Regions from separate parts of the Exiguobacterium sp. s11 genome, predicted to be linked through region 1. Evidence: riboswitches for the same ligand, from Rfam matches in the RefSeq annotation. Region 1 holds a riboswitch; each other region holds the start of a gene.

Region 1 (4,192 bases):
AGATTGCTTGCCTCACAGCTGGGTGCTCCCAGTTCAAGTCCGGTTGTTCTTTGGCGAAGGAATGAAAATAATACTGCCCGCGCTCTTCACTCCACGTCCACGGACTTGGCGCAAAGTACGAGCGCCAGTTGTTCGGAGGCGTCTCTTTCGTGCCGTCTTTCCAGATGTACCAGTCATCCTTATCGTTGATCCGCTCACATGACTGACGGAACCAGTCATGCTGGTCACTCGTATGGTTCACGACTAAATCGAGAATGATCTTTAATCCACGGGCATGAGCAGCCGTGATCAACTCCTGGAGATCTCCCATCGTTCCCGCTTTTTTCATGATCTCGTAATAATCGGCAATATCATAGCCGTTATCGACGTCCGGGGAACGATAACATGGATTCAGCCACACGACATCGACACCAAGTGAAGCGATGTAATCAAGCTTCTCGATGACACCTCTTAAATCACCGATCCCATCCCCGTTCGAATCTTTAAAGCTACGCCAGTAGACTTGATAGACGACTGCCTCTTTCCAGTTAGCTCGCTTCATCTTCCCACTCCTCTCCCTACTCTTTATTCCCGCTCCACTTATCTGTACCTGTTTATCCGACAATTTTTTTAAATTTCGAAAAAGTTCTTTTCTTTTGACTGAATATTCGTTATCCTTGACGACAATACTACGAAGGAGGCATTCATCCATGAAACATTTCGCTCCATCCATCGCCATTGATCGGCTTCCTGCTCCCGTCTTCGCTGAACTCGCGAACCGAATCGGTGCTGTAAAAGCTGCCGGACACGATGTCATCACACTTGGTCAAGGAACACCCGACCAGACGACGCCTGTACATATCCTCGATGCCTTAAAACAAGCTATCGACGAGCCAACGAACCTTCAATATCCACCGTTTCGTGGACATGATTTTCTAAAACAAGCTGTCGCAAACTTTTACGCGACTGAGTTCGGTGTCACGATCGATCCAGCAACGGAAGTCGCGATTCTGCTCGGCAGTAAAGCCGGAATCGTCGCTTTACCGCAGACGATCGTCAACCCTGGAGAAGGAGTCATCGTCCCGGATCCAGGATACCCGGATTACCTATCTGGTGCCGCACTCGCTGGTGCTTACCCGATCACACTTCCGTTGCTCGAGAAAAATGATTTCTTGCCGGATTATGACTTACTTGATACGACGGACGTTGAGCGTGCCCGGATGTTGTTCCTCAACTACCCGAGTAATCCGACGGGTGCGACCGCGACGGCAGAAGCCTTCGAACAGACAGTCGCTTTCGCCGATGCCCATGATATCTGTGTCGTTCATGACTTAGCATACGGCGGTATCAGTTTCGATGGTCCGACGCGAAGTTTCTTGCAGACGGAAGGGGCGAAAGACGTCGGAATCGAGCTATTCTCACTCTCGAAACGCTTCAACATGTCCGGCTTCCGGATTGCCTTTGCCATCGGAAATCCGTCCGTCATCTCAAGCATCGAAACGTACCAAGAACATCTCTACGTCAGTGCCTTCACACCGATTCAGCATGCGGCGACCGTCGCCCTCACGAGTGACCAGACGTGCGTCCGTGAGTTAAGTCGCTTGTATGAAACACGACGCGATGCGTTGTTCGCAAAACTCGATGCGATCGGTTGGAGTGGACCACGACCGGGCGGTTCCTTCTTCGTCTGGCTTCCTGTTCCGGAAGGTTATACGTCCCAAAGCTTCACGGATCACCTGCTTGACGAAGCACATGTCGCTGTGACCCCTGGATCCTTCTTCGGCGAATACGGTGAAGGCTACGTCCGGATCAGCTTGATTGCTGACGTCAAACGTCTAGAAGAAGCCGTCGATCGAATCGGAACGCTCAACCTGTTCCGGACACCTGTTGCGGAATAATTCTGAAAAAACATTTGACAGATGGGAATCATTTCCGTTAAAGTAAATCCCAACAGCATAACTACTTATCGAGAGCGACCGAGGGATTAGGCCCAACGACGTCCGGCAACCACCTGTAAGGAACGGTGCCACATCCTACAGAATGATTTTCATTCTGAGAGATAAGTTACGAAATCTTACACTTTCGTCGCTTTTTTCTGGTTGCTCCGCTACTAGGAAAAAGCGACTTTTTTTGTATGAGGAGATGAGCGGATGATTGAATTCAAACACATTACAAAACGGTTCGTCCGAGACCGGACCCCGATTTTTGCCTTACGGGATGTCGATTTGACGATCCAAAAAGGAGAAATCTTCGGAATCATCGGTGAGTCTGGTGCCGGTAAAAGTACGTTGCTTCGCCTAATCAACGGGCTCGAGCATCCGACACAAGGAACCGTCAAGGTCGACGGTGTCTCGCTCGGCGGGATGTCAAAAGCAGATTTGCGTCAACTTCGCTTGCGGACAGGAATGATCTTTCAGCATTTCCAATTGATCCAGTCGCGCAACGTCGCGGATAACATCGCTTTTGCGCTCAAGGCCGCTGGCGTCAAACGAGCAGATTTCCCGGAGCGGATTCGCGAACTCGTCTCGCTCGTCGGACTTGAAGGATTTGAGACGAACTTCCCGAGTCAATTAAGCGGTGGGCAGAAACAGCGCGTCGGGATTGCCCGGGCACTCGCAAACAATCCGACCGTCTTGTTATGTGATGAAGCGACATCCGCTCTTGACCCCGTTACGACACTACAGATCCTTGAACTGCTGAAGGATTTGAATGAACGACTCGGGTTGACGATCGTCCTCATCACGCATGAGATTGATGTCGTCAAACAGATTTGCCATCGCGTCGCGGTCATGTCGCAAGGTGAAGTCGTTGAAGTCGCCTCAACCTATGACTTGTTCAGTCAAGCCAAGCATCCGGTGACGAAACATTACGTCGATACGGCACTACAAATCGAATTGCCGGAACGCATCTTACAGGCAACTCCAGGCAAGATCATCCGCTTGCAGTTCACGGGCGAGAAGACCGGTGAGAGTACGTTATCAGAAGCAATCCGCCGTTACGATATCTCAGTCAGCATCTTGCACGGCAAGGTCGACTACATTCAAGACGTCGCCTTCGGTGTCCTGATTGTCAGCTTGACGGGATCATCCGACCAAATCGCTCCTGCCCTCGACTGGCTCGCGACGGAACTTCATGCACTCGAGGTGATTCAGGATGTGGCTTGATCGTATTCAAACGATGTTACCTGAGCTCTTGAAGGCACTCGGCGAGACGGCGTGGATGGTAGGAATTTCACTTGCCTTTGCATTGGTCGTCGGGATTCCGCTCGGGATTCTCTTGTTCGTCACCGACCGGGGATTATTTTTTCAAAACCTTGCCGTCCGCCGTGTCCTTGACTTCGTCGTCAACATCGTCCGGTCGCTACCGTTCATCATCTTGCTGGTTGCCCTCATTCCGTTAACGAAGTTCTTACTCGACAATACGATTGGTCCGACGGCAGCATCCGTCAGTCTCAGTGTCGCAGCGATTCCGTTTCTCGCGCGACTCGTTGAGACGTCACTCCGCGAGATTCCGCCTGGTCTAATCGAAGCGGCGGAAGCATGTGGGGCGAAACCATTACGGATCATCGTCAGTGTCCTCTTACCGGAAGCACTCCCTGGCATCATTCAGGGCATCACATTAACGACGATCAGCTTGATCGGCTTCTCAGCGATGGCTGGTATCGTCGGCGGTGGAGGTGTTGGTGACCTCGCGATCCGTTTCGGTTATTATCGCTACGATAATCTCATCATGATCGTGACGATCGTCGTGCTCATCGTCATCGTTCAAAGTATTCAAGCACTTGGCAATCAACTGGCGCGAAAAACAGATAAACGCTAATCATACATGCAAAGGGAGAGTGGAATCATGAAAAAACGATATGCCTTTTTAGCAACAGCCTTACTCGGTGCAGGAGTCCTCGCGGGATGTGGAGACAGCAGTGCTGATGAAAAGGACAAGACGATCAAGATTGGTGCGACAAGCGGTCCGTATAGCGACATGGTCAAACAAGCGATCCAGCCGCAACTCGAAAAGAAAGGCTATAAAGTCGAGATTGTCGAGTTCAGCGATTACATCCAACCGAACATCGCTCTCGGTAGCGGGAACATCGACGCCAACTTGTTCCAACACTCGATCTATCTCAAGACGTTCTCTAAAGAAAAGAACCTCGATTTAAAAGGACTCATCACGGTTCCGACAGCACCGATGGGACTATACAGTAAGACAGCGAAGA
Region 2 (4,192 bases), on a different contig from region 1:
GTGAACGGTGGCTTCGATTGTTCCGGTTTGATTCACTACGCGACAAATAAGGCTGGAAAATACGGTGGTCGGACGAACGTTCGCGGCTACTGGTACGGTGCTTTCTTTACGAATCGCCGGACGAGTATCTCGAGTGGTAAACGCTCAGATATCGTCTTCTTCCAGAACACCTACACGGATGGTCCATCGCATATCGGAATCATGCTCGATAGCGAACACTTCATCCATGCGGGCGGTTCACAGCTCCAAATCAACTCGATTTATGAACCGCGTTGGCAAGAGCATTTCCTCGGATTTAAATCGATGTAAGACAAAAAAAGACGAAGCCGTCGAATTCGACGGCTTCGTCTCTTCTTATCGCAACACGTCAGAATGTCATCTCGACGTATTTCGTCACTTGTCGATCCATCAAGTACAACTCGATCTGTTCACGATAGGCTTTATAATGATCGGATGCGATATGCACTTCAAGTGCCTCTTCGTCCCGATACACTTCATACAGCATGAATTGATGCTCATCCTCGATCGATTGGTGCAAGGAATAACGTAAGCATCCTTCTTCTTTTTGTGAGTCATGATAGACCGTTTGTAGAATCGGGAAAACTTGATCCGCGAGTCCTGCTTTGATTGTAAGTACAGCGTTGACGACGATTTCTCCCATGTTTCATTATCCCCTTTCGTGATTACCTGTATCTGTACCCATTTTCACGAAAAAACACACGTCAAAGGAGCTTGAAGATGCAAACTCAACTTTTTGAAGCACTCGAACAATTCGAACCGACGATGATCGCGTTACGGCGTGATTTCCATCGACATCCGGAACTCTCTTTTCAGGAAGTCCGCACACCAGAACGAATTGCAAACTTTTACGCGGAACGGGGCATCCCTCACGAAACAGCCGTCGGAGGTCGTGGTGTCGTCGCGACGATCGAAGGCAAACACCCTGGCCCAACGATTGCGGTCCGTGCAGATTTTGATGCTTTACCACTTCAAGAAGAGACAACACTTGCTTTCCGGTCAATCCATCCCGGTGTCATGCATGCCTGTGGACACGATGGGCATACGGCGATGGTGATGGCTCTTGCTGCTACGCTCTATCCGTTACGGGATCAATTGCAAGGAACGATTCGAATCATTCATCAGCATGGAGAAGAGGTCTTTCCTGGCGGAGCCATCCAAATGATCGAAGCCGGCGTTCTCGAAGGCGTCGATGCGATTTTCGCGACACATCTCGAAAATGATTTACCGGTTGGTACGATTGGGTTTCGGGAAGGACATACATTATGTGCGATCGACGAATTCGAAATCATCGTTCATGGTCAAGGTGGGCATGCCCAGGCACCGCACAAAACAAAAGATGCGCTCGTCGCTGGGGCACAACTCATCTGCAACTTACAACACCTTGTCAGTCGACGGGTCGATCCGTTCGAACCCGCTGTTCTTGCAATCGGATCCTTCCACGCAGGAACGGCGCCGAACATCGTCATGGGTGAAGCACGCATCGTCGGGGAGATCCGGACGTTCAATGAGACATTGCGGCATCAGCTCCGACAAGAAGTCGACCTTGTCGCCAAAACGACGTGTGCCGGCATCGGTGCTACTTATTCGATTGACTTCACGACGGGTTACCCGGCGCTTTGGAATCATCCGGACGAGACAAAACTTGTTCAGGAAGCCGCTTCTTTCTTACCGGAAGCATCTGTCCGGTCACTCACACCGATGATGGCGGCGGACGACTTCGCACATTATCTAACACACGTCCCGGGAAGTTACTTCTTTACCGGCTCCGGATATACGGACGGTCGCATCAATCATCCACAGCATCATCCGCAATACGAAATCAACGAACAGGCGTTATTGGTTGGTGCGAAAACACTCGGAGCGACGGTTTTACGTGCCTTGAAACCTAAGGATTGACTTTATTTCTATGTGAATGGTATCATCACAACAATGATAACGAATGACATCAACTTCATATACCCTTATCAAGAGTGGACCGAGAGATCTGGATCGATGACGTCCCAGCAACCTGCGTATAGCAAGGTGCTACGACCAGCAAAGCGAAAGCTTTGGTTGATAAAAAGCGGCGACTCCTTTTGCAACCAAGCGAAGGAGTCGTTTTCGTTTTTCTCGCTGTCAGACATACAATGGGAGTTTCCCACGGAGAGGAAGAGACGGATGGAAAAAGCAACATTTGCAGGTGGATGTTTTTGGTGCATGGTGACACCATTTGAAGAATTACCAGGAATCGAGGGAATCGTATCAGGTTACATGGGCGGTCACGTCGACAATCCGACGTATGAGCAAGTCAAAACAGGAACGACGGGACATCTCGAAGTCGTCCAAATCACGTTTGATCCGAGCCTATTCCCGTACGAGCGTCTGCTCGAACTCTACTGGCCACAAACGGATCCGACGGATGCAGAAGGTCAATTCCAAGATCGTGGCACGCAGTACGCACCAGCGATCTTCTATCATACGGATGCGCAGCATGAAGCAGCAATCGCTTCCCGTGACGCCCTTGCTGCAAGCAATCGTTTCAAACAACCCATCGTGACGCGGATCGATGCCGCTTCTGAATTTTATCCGGCGGAAGAGTACCATCAAGACTTCCATAAGAAAAATCCAGAACACTATAAAAAAGATCGTGCTGTCTCTGGTCGCGATGCTTTCATCGAGCAGGAATGGAAAGATACGATGACGGTCTAATCACCTCGAACCACATACAGTAGCTGAGACTGATTTCAAACATCTCGTTCTTCCCCTACTTTCCAGTAGAAAGTGGAGGATGACCGAGATGTCACTGGAGTCAGTCTTTTTGTATGTAAACAAATGATGTATTCTTTACCAACACCCTCACACAAATTTGTAACCGTTTACAAATGAAGTCTTTTGTTTTACGGTTAATAAAAATTAACCGGTTAAAAAGGAGATGATTGCATGGAACAAAAAGCGATTCACATATTAGAGAGCTATGAACAGTTAAAAGTGATCAGTGATCCGTTACGAACAAAAATCCTCATGTTTCTCGTCGAAAAACCACACACGGTACATCAGTTAGCCCACTTGCTGACGTTATCCCGCGCAAAGATCCTCTATCATGTACGAGAACTTGAAAAGCATGACTTGATTCGCCTCGTCCGGACGGAAGAACAGGGCGGCAATCTATTGAAATACTATCAAGCGATTGCTCGAGGCTACATTCCTGCCGATCATCTACTGAACTTCGTCGAGACGAACGAAGCGACCCGGCAGTCGTATCTTGAGGTATTGGACCGAGCAAAGACACGCGTCCTCACCGCTCCAACTACTGCTTTTTCTCCTGTGTCTTCAAACGTTGAAGACTGGATGAGCTTATCGCTTCAAAAGGAACTGACGATGTCTGAAGCCAATTTTCGGCAATTTTCTACCAAATATCGTGCTCTATTGGACGAGTTCACACGGTCCCCTTCACTAGACGAAGAAGATAAAAAACACTTCTATATCATGACGACTGCCTTTGCAATTGATGAACCACTATTTGAGAATGACGACGTCTAAACCGGAGGTGCCATATGCTGCCTGTTGAAATGGATACGCAACAATCGCTGTTTAAAAATCGATCTTTTTTATTTTTATGGGGGTCCGGTATGTGCTCTGCCCTCTCCCTATCAACCTATCTGTTTGTTGAACAATGGTATGTCATCCATACGCTAAACCAGGCGTCATATCTCGGATTCGTCCTCATGGCCACCTTGTTACCCCGTATTTTTCTCATGTTGTTCGGTGGCGTCTTATCCGATCGCTATAAACGTTCGACGATCATGCGCATCTCGAGCGCTTTACGGATCAGTTTCATTCTCTGTCTTCTCGTATTACTTCATGCCGATCAGCTTACATTGCTGACGATTTTAGGATTTGCCTTTCTATTCGGTAGTGTGGATGCATTCTTTTCGCCGGCGAATGCTTCCTTACTGCCTACACTCGTTCCGAAAGAACAACTCACTAAAGCCAATTCTCTGATTCAAACATCTAATCAAATCGCCCTTTTTTCAGGTCCGATTCTTGGTGGGGTCATCCTCAGCTATTCTTCTTACTCGCACGTTTTTCTCGTAATTTTCGGAACACTCTGTCTGACGCTCCTTTTCACGTATGGTATTCGTGAATCTAAGATCAAGCGAGCACGTCAGCATTCAGCTCTCTTTGAACTAAA
Region 3 (4,192 bases), on a different contig from region 1:
GTCCCCCCTTGTAGAACTTAATATGGGCAATCCAAGTCTGAATGAAATTAAACAGCAAAAAGTTCGTCGGTGGATATAAAGCGATCACACCACTGATCAATGGCATGTGCCGCTCATCGCGCTCACCAACGAAAGCAGATGGGGCAAGTGCCGTCGTCAGCATGAGTGAGGCTCCGGCTGAATCTCCCCATACCATCATCCGTCCTCTTAGAATGCGAAGACCCTCTGCTTCCTTATTCAAAAAACATAACGCATCCCGTACATCTTCGAGGTTATCCGGAAAATAACTGCCCTCTTCGAACAAACGATACTCAATACTACAGACGGCAACTCTGAGTTCAAGTAGTCGATCAACGATTGGACTAAAGCAGAACATGTCATCGCGCTCTCCACGAACGAATGCACCACCGTGTGCATAGATGGCAACTGGAAACGGTCCTTCTCCTGGTGGATAATAGAGATCGAGTTGTAAGATGCGGTCTCCCACCTGTTTGTAGGTGAGCGTCCGCGGTGCAAGTTGTTTTTCTGTGAGTGGCAAGGCGGGTTCGGTCCATCGAAGTAGTGCACCATAATTGTTCCAGATACTCGCTCCCGCTGCTGCCGTCGTCAATAATGCAGCTCCCCCCATTAGCCATGCAGTTTCACGTTTCACTTGATCACCTCCAAAAAGACGTGCTAGTTTCTTCACTTTATTATCCTTCTACCCCGTTTTAAAAGATGTCGAACGTCTCGGTATTCCTACTTGACGCTTCACCAGCGTTCCGCTATAGTGAGAAAGTCCAAATCGGAATTGTTACGTTTTAATAATGGAGGTATCATATAATGAAAAAAATTATTCCTGCTTTAACAATCGCCTTCGCGAGTGCAAGTGTCCTCGCCGCTTGCGGTTCGAATACCGATTCATCGACTTCAGATAAAACCCAGACAGAAGTCTATGCATCAACGTTCGCAACAGCTGCTATTGCCCGCGAAATCGGTGGTGATCAAGTCGACGTCAAGATGATCGTCCCACCTGGAGCAGATCCTCACTCTTACGAGCCGACGTCAAAACAACTCACTGAAATTGCTAAGGGTGACTTGTTCCTCTTAACGGGCACGACGCTCGAGCCATATTCGAAAAAAATTCAGGAGAGTCTAAACGGCACGGACGTCCGCTTCGTCGAGACGAGTAAGGACGTCAACTTACTGGAATCTGATGCTACACTCCATGCACATGAAGAAGAGGGGCATAGTGAAGACGAACATGCCCACGAAGAAGAAGGGCACGATGATCACGCAACGGATGAACCTGCGCATGAAGAAGAAGGCCATGACCACGGAAAATACGATCCACACGTCTGGCTCGATCCTACCAATGCAAAAGCAATGGCACGTTCCATCACAGTCGCTCTATCAAAAGAAGTACCAAAAGACAAAGCGACATTCGAGAAAAACTTAAAAGCGTTCGATCAGCAAGCTGACGCACTAGATAAAGAATTCAAACAAGCCGTCGCTGATGGATCGAAAAAAGAACTTCTCGTTACGCATGCCGCTTACGGTTACCTCGCAGAACGATATGGTTTCACGCAACTGCCGATCGCGGGAATTTCTCCTTCCGATGAACCGTCACAAAAGCAACTGGCTGCTTTAGTGAAAGAAGCACGGATGCATGATTTGAAATACGTCGCGTTCGAAGAGACGGTCTCACCGAAGGTCGCACGTGTCATCCAAAAAGAAATCGGAGCTGAATCCGTGACGATTCATAATCTAGAGTCCGTCACGAAAGCACAGCAAAACAGCTCTTATTTTAAATTGATGGAAGAAAACGTCCAGACGTTAAAACAAGCACTTCAGTAAAGTACAGTTGACACGCGTTACTCAATGCGGTACGGTAAGAAACGTGTTTTACAACAATTGAATGACTTCTTTTTATCGCGAGAAACGGAGGGACTGGCCCAATGATGTTTCGGCAGCGGACGATTTGATTCGTACTGTGCCAAATCCAGCAAGCGAAAGCTTGAGAGATAAGAAGAGCGTCTTTATTTCATAAAGACCTCCTTCTTTCTTGCGAAGGGGTCTTTTTTGTATCTTTGAGAAACGAGGTGTCAACAATGAATGAAACGATCACGCCTAACAAATGGGCACTGCTTCCCCTCGTCGTATTCCTGGTCCTCTTCATCGGAGCCGGAATCTTCTATGACGACTTTTACGAATTTCCGATCCTTATCGCCGCATTGATCGCTTTGATCTTTGCTGCAATCACAACGAAAGGATCCATCAATCAAACGGTCGAACGAATCGCAACGGGTGCCGGAAATCCCGATATCATGATCATGGTCTTCATCTTCTTATTAGCCGGTACGTTTTCTGGAACGGCAGAAGCAATCGGTGCCATCGATGCAACCGTCAATGCTGCTTTGACGTTCCTACCTCCGTCATTACTGATGAGTGGTCTGTTTATCATCGCTGCCTTCATCTCGATGGCAATGGGAACATCGACTGGAACGATTGCTGCACTCGCGCCGATCGCCTTCGGTATTCATGAAGCGACAGGCATCAACGTTGCGATCGCAGCAGCGTCAGTCGTTGGTGGTTCGATGTTCGGCGATAACCTGTCGTTCATCTCGGATACAACGATCGCTGCCGTCCGTACCCAAAAAACGAACATGCGCGATAAGTTCCGGACGAACTTCATGATCGTTCTCCCAGCTGCTATCTTGACGATCATCTTACTTGCGTTCGTTTCTGGCTCTGGCGATGCGGTAACGGCCAAAGCATTCGAGTTCTACAAGCTGATTCCATATCTCGCTGTCATCGTCCTTGCGCTATTTGGTGTCAACGTCATCCTTGTCCTCGTCGGTGGTACATTGCTCACTGGTATCATCGGTATGATTGACGGTAGCTTCGGCTTAAGCGGTTTCGTCCTCTCGATGTCAAAAGGAATGATGGGCATGGCGGAGATTTCCATCTTGACACTCCTCATGGGTGGTCTCGTCAGCTTGATCACGTTCAACGGTGGAATCGTCTACTTGAAAGAGACGTTGACGCGCAAGATTTCTCAGCGTCGCGGTGCCGAATTCAGTATGGCAGCACTCGTCAGTGCGACGAATCTCGCAACGGCGAACAATACGATCTCGATTCTCGTCGCTGGACCACTGGCGGCTGAAATCGCTGATACGTACGAGATTGATCGTAAGAAATCAGCGAGTATTCTCGATATCTTCTCTTGTGGTATCCAAGGCATCATTCCGTATGGCGCGCAACTCTTGATTGCAGCAGAATTGACGAAAACGGCTTCACCGGAACTGATTCCGTATCTGTTCTATCCGTTCCTGCTCTTCGTCTGTGGATCGATTGCCATCTTCTTTGGATTGCCACGTATGAAGAAGACAGCGACGAAGCAAGAAAGAATTTCTTCGTAACCATAAAACAGGTCCAATCGCGTCGACGATTGAACCTGTTTTATTATTTTTTCTGCTTCGCTTGTCGTTCTAAGATTAAGTAAGCGATTGCCGGAAGCGGGAATTGAACGAGTCCAGCACCTCCCCAAACCCATGGATTACGTCCTGACTTTCGCGCACTAAGAAACAGACCCACTGCCTGCGTTACTAACAAGGCGCCAATGCTAAGCCAAGTACATTTGGATAGCTTTTTATTCTTTTGAGCCATCTTTTCTCCCCCTCTTTTAACACACGATTAAATCTCATGATTCTTTTCTATTTTACCTTATTTCATTCCTCCATGAGCATGGAAACGGACGTCTTCGTTCGTTCATGCTAAACTAAACGAGCAAATCTAAACTACGTTTTATGAGGAGGAGTAACACATGCAATACGCAAAACTTTCAAACGGTATTACGATTCCCCAAATCGGATTCGGTGTCTGGCAAGTAGATGAAGAGACAGAAGCACCTGCTGCTGTCGCTGAAGCATTACGTGTCGGTTATCGTCATATCGATACGGCTGCTGTCTACAAAAACGAGCGCGGTGTCGCAAAAGGAATCAAGGAAAGCGGCGTGAAACGTGAGGATCTCTTCTTAACGTCAAAAGTCTGGAACGATGATATTCGTGCCGGTCGGACGAAGGAAGCATTCGCAGAATCGCTCGAACGTCTCGAAACAGATTATCTTGACCTTTATCTCATCCACTGGCCGGTCGAAGGCTATATCGAAGCGTGGAAAGCAATGGTTGAACTGTATGAAGCAGGCAAGATC
Region 4 (4,192 bases), 260 kb from region 1:
GTGTGTTCAACCGTTCGAAACTAAAATGCGGAAAACCGTGTAGACGTTGTAAGTAAATCTGATCGCCACCCATTTTCCGGCATACTTCAAGTGTCAGCTTGACGTCTGCGAACTGATCGTCCGGTGCATAAAAACAAGCCAAGTTCACACGCGGCAGTTTTTTTCGTTCTTCGTCATGTACGACGATCTCTTCTTCGATTTCCCGGTACTGTGCATAGGTCAGTTCACCGATGCGAACGGTATCTTCCGTACTTTGACCAAACGGCAACGTACCGAGTGGCGCATCGGGCCGGAAACGATCGAACGCACTTGCGAAGACTTGTTTGACGCCTCCGAGTTGTTTCGAAGGGTGCCAATCAAACAACGGTGAAATGAATGCAAGGCTTGCTACCGGTAATTCATATTCTTGCAACAGACGATTGACGACGAGTGCGCCCATGCTACAGGCGACGATATGAATCGGTAGCTTGCGTTTCCCGGCTTCACGTAATGCTTCTTTTAACAGTTGACCATGTTCTTCAAACGAGATACGACGTGGGGCGTCGACGAGCAATACTTCATACTCTCGTTCGAGTACCCGAATCAAAGCTTCACTCGGACGGGCACGCAGTTGTAACGGATAGACTAATACGATGATTCCTGTTGGTTGTTCAACCACAAACTCACCTCTTCACTTCATACTTCCTATTTACGATACCTTATTTCAAACGCACACAAAACCGTCCCAAGACGGATTTCACGAGGCGACATGGCGAAGGCGAATGACAGATTCTACTTGCCCAAAGACTTCTTCCGTCATCTCACTGAGTTCTTCAAAACCGAATGAGGTCAAGAACTGACGCGCTTTATAGTTACGTGCCTCCACATATACTTCGAGTGGGACGGCTCCTTGTCGTTCGAGTTCACGGATCAATCGTCGTCCGATTCCGTTTTGCTGATATTTCGGTAAGACGTACAGACGAATGATTTCCCACGTTCCCTCAACATCAACAGCATGAATGAAACCGACGATTTCCTCATCGATGATTCCGACATAAAAATACTCTCCCCGTGCTTCTTCTGCCGTCCGAATCGCACGAACAACCTCCTCTTGCGGATACGCTTCCTGCACGAAATGCGCTTTCGAGCGCTCGGAATAGATTTCTGCGTACGTATCCAACCAGGATGTGACGGCAATGTCATGAATACGTCCTGCATCGGCTGGAATAGCTTCGCGTATTTCCATAATCGGAACCCCCCTTTGTATTCATACGAATCGACTCATGTACTTTTACCCTCTTCTAGAAAAAACATTCGTTTCCTGCAAAGTTCCACGTAAACAAAAAAGTCCGAAAACCCGCGTAGGGTTCTCGGACTTTTTGATTATGCGAAACGTTTTGCCTGTTCTTCAAGAACTGCTGCTTTATCTGTTTGCTCCCATGGAAGCTCAACATCTGTACGACCGAAGTGACCGTATGCAGCTGTTTGACGATAGATCGGACGACGGAGATCAAGCATGTTGATGATTCCAGCCGGACGAAGATCGAAGTTTTCAGCAACCAATTCGACGAGTTGTGCTTCAGGAAGTTTTCCTGTACCGAATGTATCAACCGCGATTGATACCGGGTGCGCGACACCGATTGCGTACGCGAGTTGAACTTCTGCTTTGTCTGCAAGACCTGCAGCAACGAGGTTCTTCGCGACGTAACGTGCTGCGTATGCAGCTGAACGGTCGACTTTTGTTGGATCTTTACCAGAGAATGCTCCACCGCCATGGCGTGCGTATCCACCATACGTATCAACGATGATCTTACGACCCGTCAATCCAGCATCTCCTTGTGGTCCGCCGATGACGAAACGACCAGTTGGATTGATGAAGAATTTCGTTGCTGCGTCGATGTATTCAGCCGGGATGACCGGTGTGATGACGTGTTCTTTCAAGTCAGCTTGAATTTGCTCAAGCGTAACTTCTTCCGCGTGTTGTGTCGAGATGACGATCGTATCGACACGAACCGGCTCGTTGTTCTCGTTGTATTCGACCGTGACTTGTGTTTTTCCGTCCGGACGAAGGTAGTCGAGTTGACCGTTTTTACGCACTTCTGCCAAACGGCGTGCGAGACGGTGTGAAAGCGAGATTGGAAGTGGCATGAGTTCTGGTGTTTCTTTCGTTGCGTAACCGAACATGAGACCTTGGTCTCCTGCACCGATTGCATCAATTTCTGCATCAGACATGCTACCTTCACGTGCTTCAAGCGCTTGGTCTACACCAAGAGCGATGTCTGCTGATTGCTCATCGATTGATGTCAATACAGCACATGTGTCCGCGTCGAAACCGTATTTCGCGCGTGTATAACCGATCTCACGAATCGTTTCACGAACGACTTTTGGAATGTCGACGTAAGTGGATGTCGTGATCTCACCTGCAACGAGAACGAGACCTGTTGTAACAGAAGTTTCTGCCGCAACACGCGCGTTTGGATCCGCTGCGAGGATTGCATCAAGAATTGAATCCGAAATTTGGTCACAGATTTTATCTGGATGACCTTCAGTGACTGACTCCGACGTGAATAGTCGGCGATTAAGGTTTGTCATGTATGACCCTCCCAAAAAAGAATTTGACGGTGTACTCATTTCCCCTAGTTGAGTGGGACGGTAAAATGAAAAAAACCTTTCCAAGTCCAAAAAATGGTCAGGGAAAGGTTGTGCGTTCTTCCTTTACCCTCTTATCGTTCGAAGTGTTTACTTCGCTTCAGGAGAGCACCTTTTCCCTCATTAATATGTGAATTAATGTAGGACGGTTGCCGGGTTTCTTCGGGCCTTGTTCCCTCCACCTGCTCAGAATAAGAGTATCCGTTACGAATTACATGATATAAAGTTGTAACTACTCTGTCAAGCAAGGTTTCAAATTCTAGTCGAAACTTTTTGAAAGAGATGTTAAACTGTTAATGCTGAAAGCGTTTCCAGATAAATAGAAATCAGCACTAGAAAATGATTGCTCTCTCTTTAGTATGTCATATATAATAAATGTGTCATACTAAATACAGTGAGCCAAAACCAACGTAGGGGAAAGGTGGGGTCAGGATGCCGATGACGGTCCTGAATATCGAAGAACTACTCAAGAAAGAGCATGTGTTCAAACAACTATCTGTTGCTGAACTTGTCGAACATGCGATTCGAAACGAAGAAGGTGTCCTTGCTGAGAACGGCGCATTATCTGTAGAAACGGGGAAATTTACAGGTCGTTCACCAAAAGATAAGTTCATCGTCCGTGATTCTTCCTGCGAGTCTCACATTGATTGGGGTCATGTCAACCAACCAATGGATGGAGACAAATTTGAACAATTGTTGCAAAAGGTTCTTCGTTACATGAACGAAGCTGATCATCTTTACTACACAGAAGCTGCTGCTGGAGCAGATACGCACTTCACCCTTCCGGTCCGTGTGCTCACACAATATGCTTGGCATAACCTGTTTGCCAAACAACTCTTTTTACGCGAGTATCCTGAAGTGGCTGCCTTCGAACCGTTCACGGTCGTCTACGCGCCACATTTCAAAGCAGATCCTACCGTTGACGGAACGAACTCCGAGACGTTCATCGCGATGTCGTTCGAACACCGAATCGTCTTGATTGGTGGAACGGAATACGCTGGAGAAATCAAAAAGTCGATCTTTTCCGTCATGAACTACCTCTTACCACAAGAAAACGTCCTTTCGATGCACTGCTCGGCAAACGTCGGACACGAAGGCGACGTCGCCTTGTTCTTCGGTCTATCTGGTACTGGTAAGACCACCCTTTCAGCCGATGATAGCCGTCAATTGATCGGTGACGATGAGCATGGTTGGTCGCACGATGGTGTCTTCAACATCGAAGGCGGATGTTACGCGAAGACGGTCAATCTATCGCGTGAAAAAGAACCGCAAATCTTTGACGCGATCCGTTTCGGAACCGTCCTTGAGAACGTCGTACTCGACGAAGCCCGTCATCCTGATTACGATGATACATCGTTGACGGAAAATACGCGTGCTGCTTATCCGATTACGGCAATCGATAACATCGCTGTTCCGTCACGCGCTGGTCATCCGAAGACGATTGTCTTCTTGACAGCTGATGCGTACGGCGTCTTGCCTCCGATCAGCAAATTGACGAAAGAACAAGCGATGTATCACTTCCTATCAGGATATACATCAAAACTCGCTGGAACAGAACGTGGGG

The links. Region 1 has a riboswitch for S-adenosylmethionine ahead of KNQ12_RS06435 (methionine ABC transporter ATP-binding protein). Riboswitches for the same ligand answer to the same signal wherever they lie in the genome.
Region 2: another riboswitch for S-adenosylmethionine. It lies ahead of msrA (peptide-methionine (S)-S-oxide reductase MsrA); the one in region 1 lies ahead of KNQ12_RS06435 (methionine ABC transporter ATP-binding protein).
Region 3: another riboswitch for S-adenosylmethionine. It lies ahead of KNQ12_RS12660 (Na+/H+ antiporter NhaC family protein); the one in region 1 lies ahead of KNQ12_RS06435 (methionine ABC transporter ATP-binding protein).
Region 4: another riboswitch for S-adenosylmethionine. It lies ahead of metK (methionine adenosyltransferase); the one in region 1 lies ahead of KNQ12_RS06435 (methionine ABC transporter ATP-binding protein).

What each region holds. Positions count from the first base shown of each region.
Region 1 covers NZ_JACSNF010000001.1:1,200,998-1,205,189, forward strand. Annotated here, with positions in the region: gene KNQ12_RS06425 (alpha-glucosidase) at 1-541, opposite strand, end outside; gene KNQ12_RS06430 (aminotransferase class I/II-fold pyridoxal phosphate-dependent enzyme) at 690-1,877, shown strand; SAM riboswitch class I at 1,940-2,045, shown strand; gene KNQ12_RS06435 (methionine ABC transporter ATP-binding protein) at 2,130-3,143, shown strand; gene KNQ12_RS06440 (methionine ABC transporter permease) at 3,133-3,798, shown strand; gene KNQ12_RS06445 (MetQ/NlpA family ABC transporter substrate-binding protein) at 3,826-4,192, shown strand, end outside.
Region 2 covers NZ_JACSNF010000003.1:35,091-39,282, forward strand. Annotated here, with positions in the region: gene KNQ12_RS11185 (SH3 domain-containing C40 family peptidase) at 1-309, shown strand, start outside; gene KNQ12_RS11190 (putative quinol monooxygenase) at 368-661, opposite strand; gene KNQ12_RS11195 (M20 metallopeptidase family protein) at 739-1,917, shown strand; SAM riboswitch class I at 1,980-2,083, shown strand; gene msrA (peptide-methionine (S)-S-oxide reductase MsrA) at 2,179-2,709, shown strand; gene KNQ12_RS11205 (winged helix-turn-helix domain-containing protein) at 2,941-3,540, shown strand; gene KNQ12_RS11210 (MFS transporter) at 3,555-4,192, shown strand, end outside.
Region 3 covers NZ_JACSNF010000004.1:13,832-18,023, forward strand. Annotated here, with positions in the region: gene KNQ12_RS12650 (alpha/beta hydrolase) at 1-652, opposite strand, end outside; gene KNQ12_RS12655 (metal ABC transporter solute-binding protein, Zn/Mn family) at 823-1,836, shown strand; SAM riboswitch class I at 1,906-2,010, shown strand; gene KNQ12_RS12660 (Na+/H+ antiporter NhaC family protein) at 2,091-3,401, shown strand; gene KNQ12_RS12665 (hypothetical protein) at 3,445-3,648, opposite strand; gene KNQ12_RS12670 (aldo/keto reductase) at 3,806-4,192, shown strand, end outside.
Region 4 covers NZ_JACSNF010000001.1:942,679-946,870, forward strand. Annotated here, with positions in the region: gene KNQ12_RS05120 (serine aminopeptidase domain-containing protein) at 1-658, opposite strand, end outside; gene KNQ12_RS05125 (GNAT family N-acetyltransferase) at 737-1,225, opposite strand; gene metK (methionine adenosyltransferase) at 1,363-2,571, opposite strand; SAM riboswitch class I at 2,700-2,826, opposite strand; gene pckA (phosphoenolpyruvate carboxykinase (ATP)) at 3,061-4,192, shown strand, end outside.